Regions from separate parts of the Pseudomonas sp. GW821-FHT11G12 genome, predicted to be linked through region 2. Evidence: predicted binding sites of a transcription regulator. Region 2 holds the regulator's gene; the other holds the start of a gene.
The links. Region 2 encodes sigma-54, which starts transcription at its own class of promoters, with help from an activator protein. Its sites were predicted from a motif close to ANTGGCATNNANNTTGCTNT; they were not measured.
Positions count from the first base shown of each region.

Region 1: a site for sigma-54 is predicted at 2,104-2,123, ahead of AC1RR7_RS20465 (circularly permuted type 2 ATP-grasp protein). Genes of this name have one in related genera too.

Region 1 is NZ_JBXARH010000007.1:63,151-67,567, reverse strand. Features, by position in the region: gene AC1RR7_RS20470 (alpha-E domain-containing protein) at 1-648, opposite strand, end outside; gene AC1RR7_RS20465 (circularly permuted type 2 ATP-grasp protein) at 661-2,070, opposite strand; gene AC1RR7_RS20460 (ribonuclease E inhibitor RraB) at 2,547-2,894, opposite strand; gene AC1RR7_RS20455 (hypothetical protein) at 3,105-3,338, opposite strand; gene speE (polyamine aminopropyltransferase) at 3,493-4,368, opposite strand.
Region 2 is NZ_JBXARH010000006.1:223,492-227,908, reverse strand. Features, by position in the region: gene lptC (LPS export ABC transporter periplasmic protein LptC) at 1-56, shown strand, start outside; gene lptA (lipopolysaccharide transport periplasmic protein LptA) at 43-588, shown strand; gene lptB (LPS export ABC transporter ATP-binding protein) at 588-1,313, shown strand; gene AC1RR7_RS19490 (RNA polymerase factor sigma-54) at 1,500-2,993, shown strand; gene hpf (ribosome hibernation-promoting factor, HPF/YfiA family) at 3,067-3,375, shown strand; gene ptsN (PTS IIA-like nitrogen regulatory protein PtsN) at 3,387-3,851, shown strand; gene rapZ (RNase adapter RapZ) at 3,854-4,417, shown strand, end outside.

The DNA of each region.
Region 1 (4,417 bases), on a different contig from region 2:
GGCCTCGAACGAGGACAAGGCCCGCAACAAGGCACTCCATTGGTAATAGGCGTGGGCGGTGCCGTCGCTGACCGCTTCGGCCTGATCGCCGGCCATTTCATAGCGGGCGTCTAGCAGGCGCAAAGTGTTGTCGGCCCGCTCGATGAACGTGCCCAACCGGATGAAACGAAACGCATCGTTGCGCATGATGGTGCCGTAGGACGCCCCGCGGAACAGGTGCGAACGTTCCTTGATCCACTCACAGAAACGGCTCATGCCATAGCGGCTGAGGCCCTGGTTGGCGATCCCGCGGATCTCCAGCCAAGTGGCGTTGATGTTCTCCCACATGTCGGCGGTGATCCGACCGCGCACCGCGTGGGCGCTGGCTCGCGCCGCGCCGAGGCAGCTATAGATGCTCGCCGGGTTGGCCGCGTCGAGCGCGAAGAAGTGCAGCAATCGCTCGGCATGCAGCTCGCCGTGGCGTTCCAGGTAGTCGTCCAGCGTGCCGGTGATCAACAGCGGCATCGCCAGTTCGTGCAGACCATCGCCACGGCCGTCCTGCGGCATCAGCGACAGCGAATAGCTGACATCGAGCATGCGGGCGAGGTTTTCCGCCCGCTCCAGGTAACGCGACATCCAGTACAGATCCGAGGCAGTTCTACTTAACATGGCAGGCTTCCTTCAATCCTCGACCACCCAGGTGTCCTTGGTTCCGCCACCCTGGGATGAATTCACCACCAGAGAGCCTTCACGCAGGGCGACACGGGTCAAACCGCCGGGCACAACCCGGGTTTCGCGGCCGGACAATACGAACGGACGCAGGTCGATATGGCGCGGCGCAATGCCGTTTTCGACAAAGGTCGGACAGGTCGACAGCGACAGCGTCGGTTGCGCGATGTACGCGTGGGGCTTGGCCTTGATCCGCTCGCGGAACGCATCGATTTCCGCTGTCGTCGCCGCCGGCCCCACGAGCATTCCGTAACCGCCGGAGCCCTGGGTTTCCTTGACCACCAGATCCGGAAGATTGGCCAGCACATGGGAAAGTTCAGACGGATTGCGGCATTGCCACGTCGGCACGTTCTTCAGGATCGGCTCTTCATCAAGGTAGAAACGGATCATCTCGGTGACGAACGGATACACCGACTTATCGTCCGCCACGCCGGTGCCGATCGCATTGGCCAGCACCACATTGCCGGAGCGATACGACGACAACAGTCCCGGCACGCCGAGCATCGAATCCGGGCGGAAGGCCAACGGGTCGAGGAACGCGTCGTCGAGCCGGCGGTAGATCACGTCCACCGCTTTCGGGCCGTCAGTGGTGCGCATGAAGACCTTGTCGTCGCGCACGAACAGATCGGCACCTTCGACCAGCTCGACGCCCATTTCCCGGGCCAGGAACGCATGCTCGAAAAACGCGCTGTTGAACCGGCCCGGCGTCAGCACCACCACACTCGGGTCGTCGATGGGGCTTGAGCTTTTCAGGGTGTCGAGCAGCAGGTTCGGGTAATGGTCGATCGGGGCGATGCGCTGGGCCGCGAACAGCTCGGGGAACAGGCGCATCATCATCTTGCGGTCTTCGAGCATGTAGCTCACGCCGCTGGGCGTGCGCAGGTTGTCCTCGAGCACGTAATACGTGCCGTCGCCGTCGCGCACCAGATCGACGCCAGAGATGTGCGAATAGATATCGCGGTGCAGATCCAGCCCCTGCATCGCCAACTGGTATTGCTCGTTGGCCAGCACCTGCTCGGCGGGAATGATCCCGGCCTTGATGATGCGCTGCTCGTGATAGAGGTCGGCGAGGAACATGTTCAACGCCTTGACGCGCTGGATGCAGCCGCGCTCGACGATCCGCCACTCGCTGGCGGGAATGCTGCGCGGAATGGTGTCGAAGGGAATCAGGCGTTCTGTCCCTTGCTCGTCCCCGTAGAGCGTGAAAGTGATCCCGGCACGATGGAACAGCAGATCGGCCTCGCGTCGCCGCTGGGCCAACAGCTCGTCAGGCGTATCGGCCAGCCAGCGGGCAAACTCCCGGTAATGCGGGCGGACCTGGCCGCCGGCATCGTACATTTCATCAAAATAGGTGCGGATCATGCCGTACTCCTTGTCACCCCGGACATACAGGCCTTCGCAAGGCCCGTGCCATCGGCATAAACGCTTTGATTTCAATCAGTTGGATATTCACGCCACAAACACCGCACCATTCCTGTGCGGCAAATGCCCCAACCTGATCGCCCCCGCCTCATTGCGACGCAGTGCAGTCGCCTATCACCAGCATAGTCAGAGTTGATTTCACTGCCCGGCGCCGCCTGCGGATAATCCGCACATCCGCTGCGAAACGTCCCTGACGAAGTGCGCAGCCCAACTGATCCGGCTTGCCCTGGCAGCCCTACCGGCCGTAACCCTGACCGGTTTCCTCTCCTTCCGGTCTTCCCTTTCAGCCACCTCTCCCGGTGGCTTTTTTTTGCGCCGGATTCTTGTTTCAGGGTTTTGCCGGGCGATGTTCAGGGTGCAGAAACGACAACGGCCGACCCGAAGGTCAGCCGTTGCTCGACGTGTTGCGAGGGTTATCAGTTCAAACGATGGCGGTTGCGCACCTCCTGCTTCACGCCCCAGCCTTCGATGATGCCGCCCAAGGGCTCGACCACCGCCGAAAAGCCCTGTTCGAAATCGCCAATGTCGTCGTAGGTTGCGTACATCACCTTGCTCAATTCCAGGGACCACGCGCCGTCGTCGCGCGCGCTGACCTGGGCATTGATGGATTCACCGCGAAATTTGCCTGCCGCCCTGCGCGCCCGCTCCTCGTCCGGGAAAATGGCGTAGAACTCGATGGGATGGAATCGGGAAAAATCGAAACCGCCTTCTTTCATGCGGCGCAGCACGCTGCTGCTGATGTCTTCTTGATAGGCTGTGCTCATGAACGTCCCCCTCGCATAGATGGATAGACTTTCCGTATTCCCTGCACCTGGCCGAACGGCTCAAGCGCTACGACAACCGTGTTGCCGGCGGGAAACAAGCATGTAGCTGACAAGACCAGACCTTAGCGATCCGTTCGCTGATCTCGCTTGCAGAGTAGCCCCAAGATAGAGCCGCTGCCAAGGCCTGGTACGTTACGGACAAGAAGATTTTCAGATGGGCGTGATGCTGCGGATTTCGATGCTGTTCTGGGTTTTCAGGCTTTTCGCGCCTGCATCGGAGGTGCGCCCTTCCAGATCGTTCAGATCCAGTGCGGCGGCGACAGGAAGGAGTCGTTCCTTGATCAATCGAGCGGCCTCATCGTCGCTGGGGCATTCCGCGCGCTCGAAGATTTCATCGACAATTTCACCGTGATCATCCACGAAAGTGACTTTCCACTTTTGCATTGGTGCCTCCTCGAACAAACCCGCAAATGGGCTCATATCTATCTCGACTTTTGTCAGGATTGATCGTTCAAAAGCTTTACACCGATGAAACATGAAAAACATTTCATCTGCGGGAACGAAGCCGCTCGCTCCCGCAGTGATAACGGCTGAGTGATCAGTCGTTGCTTGGCTTGTTCACCGCTTGCAGCACGTATTGCGGCAAGGCGAAGGCGCCGATGTGGATTTCCGGGTTGTAGTAACGGGTGACGATGCCGCTGCCGATGAAACGCTGTTGCAGGGTTTCACGGCTCAGCTTGCGGTAGGCCGGGTTGGTCGAGCCCCAGGCGAAGGTCATCGAACCGCCGATGTAGGTCGGCACGGCCGCCTGATAGAAGTGCCAGTCCGGGAACAGGCTGCGCAGGCGACCGGCGGTGGTTTTCACTTCTTCGATCTGCATGAACGGCGTGCCGTTCTGGGTCACGAGGATGCCGCCCTCGTTCAGGCAGCGGTGGCAGGCCTGGTAGAAGTTTTCCGAGAACAGCACTTCGCCCGGGCCGATCGGGTCGGTGGAGTCGGAAATGATCACGTCGAACTTTTCAGTGGTGGTTGCGACGAAGCGCATGCCGTCGTCGATCACCAGGTTCAGGCGTGGGTCGTCGTAGGCGCCCTTGGAGTGGTTCGGCAGGAATTCCTTGCACATGTCGACCACGGTGCCGTCGATTTCGACCATGGTGATGTGCTCGACGCTGGCGTGCTTGGTCACTTCGCGCAGCATGCCACCGTCGCCGCCGCCGATGATCAGCACGCGCTTGGCGGTGCCATGGGCGAGGATCGGCACGTGGGTGAGCATTTCGTGGTAGATGAATTCATCGGCTTCGGTGGTCTGGATCACGCCGTCCAGCGCCATCACCCGGCCCATGCGCGGGTTCTGGAAGATCACCAGGTGCTGGTGTTCGGTGCGCACTTCGTGCAGCAGTTTTTCCATGCGAAAACGCTGGCCGTAGCCTTCGTAGAGGGTTTCCAGGTATTCGCTGGTCTTGGTGACGGTCATGGTGAAGTGCTCCGATGAATGCGCGGGCGCCAATCGTCAGGTTCGATTG
Region 2 (4,417 bases):
AGGAAAGCAGGATACACCTGCTATCGAACGTAAGAGGACAGTATGAGGCTCGTTAAAACCCTCCCTATTTTGCTCAGTCTGGGCGCAGCACTGGGAAGCGTGAGCGCCTGGGCTCTGCCGAACGATCAAGAGCAGCCAATCCGCATTCAGGCCGACGATGCCCAGCTGGACGACAAGAATGGCGTTGCCACCTATAAAGGTGACGTGATCATCACTCAGGGTTCGATGATCGTCAAAGGCAACACCGTGACCATCACCCGCACCCCGACCGGCGATATCGACGTCGTGACCTCGGTGGGCAACCTTGCCTACTTCGAGCAGTTGCAGACGGCTGGCGACACCAAGCCTGTACAGGGCTGGGGCGTGACCATCCAGTACCACGCCGCGCAAAACCGCGTTGTGCTGATCGACAAGGCGAAAGTCGTCGACAAGGACAACAACACCACTCAGGGCGAGAAAATCGTCTATGACACGGTGAAAAAGCTGGCCAGCGCGGGTCGTGCCACCGGCAACAAGGTCACCGAAGCGCGTCCGCGCATTGACATGGTGATCCAGCCGAAGAAGAAAACCGACGAGAAATCCCAGTAATGGCAACTCTGAAAGCCCAGCACCTGGCCAAGGCCTATAAAAGCCGCCAGGTCGTGCGCGATGTCAGCCTGTCGATCGACAGCGGTCAGATCGTCGGCCTGCTCGGCCCCAACGGCGCCGGCAAGACCACCTGCTTCTACATGATCGTCGGCCTGGTGCAGGCCGATCAGGGTCGCGTGCTGATCGACGACCTGGACGTCAGCCACCAGCCGATGCACGGTCGCGCCAAGGCCGGTATCGGCTATCTGCCACAGGAAGCGTCGATCTTTCGCAAACTGTCGGTGGCCGACAACATCATGGCCATCCTCGAGACCCGTCAGGAGCTCGACAAGGCCGGTCGTCGCAAGGAGCTGGAAAGCCTGCTGCAGGAATTCCACATCAGCCACATCCGCGACAACCTCGGCATGAGCCTGTCCGGTGGTGAGCGTCGCCGGGTGGAAATCGCCCGCGCACTGGCCACCGCACCGAAATTCATCCTGCTCGACGAACCGTTCGCCGGTGTCGACCCGATCTCCGTGGGCGACATCAAGCAGATCATTCACCACCTCAAGGCCAAGGGCATCGGTGTGCTGATCACCGACCACAACGTCCGCGAGACGCTGGATATCTGCGAAACGGCCTACATCGTCAATGACGGCCAACTGATCGCCGAAGGCGACTCCGCGACCATCCTCGCCAACGATCTGGTGAAGGAAGTGTATCTGGGTCACGAGTTCCGCCTGTAAGCGCGACAGCATTCGACCAGCCGTCCGGGTGCTGTAACGTTGAAGCGCACTTTTATACGCTTTTATTGTTACAGCGCTCTAGGCAAACACGACAGTTTCAGGCATATAATTTGCTTAAGTTTGGCGCTTCGGCGCCCTGTAGTGGATGGCGCATAGCGCCGGCGAATAAGGTGTTAAGCCCCTGCCATGAAACCATCGCTAGTCTTGAGAATGGGCCAGCAGCTGACGATGACACCGCAGCTGCAACAGGCCATCCGCCTGCTCCAATTGTCGACCCTGGATCTGCAACAGGAAATCCAGGAGGCTCTGGAATCCAATCCGATGCTCGAACGCCAGGAAGACGGCGACGACTTCGACAACTCCGATCCCATGGCCGACAACGCCGAACAGAAGCCCAACACCGAGATCCAGGAACCCTCCTATCAGGAGACCGCACCGACGGTCGACAATCTAGAGGATGGCGAATGGAACGAGCGAATCCCCAACGAACTCCCCGTCGACACCGCCTGGGAAGACGTCTACCAGACCAGCGCCAGCAGCCTGCCGAGCAGCGATGACGACGAGTGGGACTTCACCACCCGTACCTCCGCCGGCGAGAGCCTGCAAAGCCACCTGCTGTGGCAACTGAACCTGGCGCCGATGTCCGACACCGATCGCCTGATCGCCGTCACCCTGATCGACTGCATCAACAATCAGGGCTACCTCGACGAAACCCTCGAAGAAATTCTCGACGCCTTCGATCCGGAGCTCGACATCGAGCTGGACGAGATCGAAGCCGTCCTGCACCGCATCCAGCAATTCGAACCTGCCGGCATCGGCGCACGCAACCTGGGCGAATGCCTGCTGCTGCAATTGCGCCAGCTGTCGGCCAAGACTCCTTGGCTGGCGGAAGCCAAGCGTCTGGTCACCGATTACATCGACCTGCTCGGCAGCCGCGACTACAGCCAGCTGATGCGCCGCATGAAGCTCAAGGAAGATGAACTGCGCCAGGTCATCGAACTGGTGCAGAGCCTCAACCCGCGCCCCGGTTCGCAGATCGAGTCCACCGAAGCCGAGTACGTGGTGCCTGACGTCATCGTGCGCAAGGACAACGAGCGCTGGCTGGTCGAACTGAACCAGGAATCGGTGCCGCGCCTGCGGGTCAACGCCCAGTACGCCGGTTTCGTGCGCCGCGCCGACACCAGCGCCGACAACACCTTCATGCGCAATCAGTTGCAGGAAGCCCGCTGGTTCATCAAGAGCCTGCAGAGCCGCAACGAAACCCTGATGAAAGTGGCCACCCAGATCGTCGAGCATCAGCGCGGCTTTCTTGAATACGGCGACGAAGCCATGAAGCCTCTCGTGCTGCATGACATCGCCGAAGCGGTGGGCATGCACGAGTCGACGATTTCCCGGGTGACCACGCAAAAATTCATGCATACCCCCCGGGGCATTTATGAACTGAAATACTTTTTCTCCAGCCACGTCAGCACCTCCGAAGGCGGCGAATGCTCGTCCACGGCGATCCGCGCGATCATCAAGAAACTGGTTGCCGCGGAAAATCAGAAAAAGCCGTTGAGTGACAGCAAGATCGCTGGTTTACTGGAGGCACAAGGCATTCAGGTGGCTCGCCGCACCGTCGCCAAGTACCGCGAATCCCTCGGGATCGCGCCTTCGAGCGAACGCAAGCGGTTGATGTAAGCCACGTTACAGCGTTCCAGTGGCAGGCTCTTCGGCCTGCCGCTTTATGCACTGGCAACGAAGGAGAAGCTGTATGCAAGTCAACATCAGTGGACACCAACTGGAAGTTACCCAACCTCTCCGTGAGTACGTTGAGCAAAAGCTCAAGAGGCTTGAGGGGCATTTCGACAAGATCACCAACGTGCAAGTCACGATGTGCGTCGAGAAGCTGAAGCAGAAAATCGAAGCCACGCTGCATATTCCCGGTAACGAGGTCGTCGCAAACGCGGAACATACCGATATGTACGCAGCGATCGACGCGCTGACCGACAAGCTTGATAAACAACTCAAAAAGCATAAGGAAAAGACCCAGAGCCTGCTTCAGGGCGCTACCGGTCGATAACCCCCACCCCCATGATCCGACTTGAAAGCATCCTGACCCCCGGCCGTTCCCTCGTGAACGTGCCGGGCGGCAGCAAAAAGAAAGCCCTCGAACAAATTGCCAACCTGATCGCCCGGGAAGTACCGGATCTGGAGATGCAAGATGTCTTCGAGGCACTGATTGCCCGTGAAAAACTCGGCTCGACCGGTTTTGGCAACGGCATCGCCATTCCCCATTGCCGCCTCAAGGGTTGCGAATCCCCCATCAGCGCCTTGATGCACCTTGAAGCGCCCATCGATTTCGACGCCATCGATGGTGCACCGGTCGACCTGCTGTTCGTGCTGCTGGTCCCGGAAGCCGCCACCGATGCGCACCTGGAACTGCTGCGCCAGATCGCCAGCATGCTCGACCGCAAGGACGTACGCGAAAAATTGCGTCGCGCCACCACCAACGAAGCCTTGTATCAGGTTGTCCTGGACGAGCAAAACGGGCACTAAACATGCGCTTGATCATCGTCAGTGGCCGCTCCGGCTCGGGCAAAAGTACCGCTCTGGATGTCCTCGAAGACAACGGCTACTACTGCATCGACAATTTGCCTGCCGGCCTGCTCCCGGAACTGGCGGAGCGCGCACTGATTCATACGGAACTGTCTCAGCCACTGGTCGCGGTATCGATCGATGCGCGCAATCTGCCCAGTCATCTCTCGCGCTTTCCGGAATTGCTTGAAGAAGTCCGCAGCCGGCACATCCAGTGCGACGTCCTGTATCTGGACGCCGATGAAGAAACCCTGCTCAAGCGCTTTTCGGAAACCCGTCGTCGCCACCCGCTGAGCAGCGCCAATCGTTCGCTGGCCGAAGCCATCAACGATGAAACGGCCCTGCTGGGCCCGATCGCCGATCTGGCCGACCTGAAGGTCAACACCACCAATCTGAACCTGTACCAGTTGCGCGACACCATCAAGCTGCGGCTGCTGAACCAGCCGGAGCCGGGCACGGCGTTTCTGGTGGAGTCGTTCGGTTTCAAACGCGGCATGCCGGTGGATGCGGATCTGGTGTTCGATGTA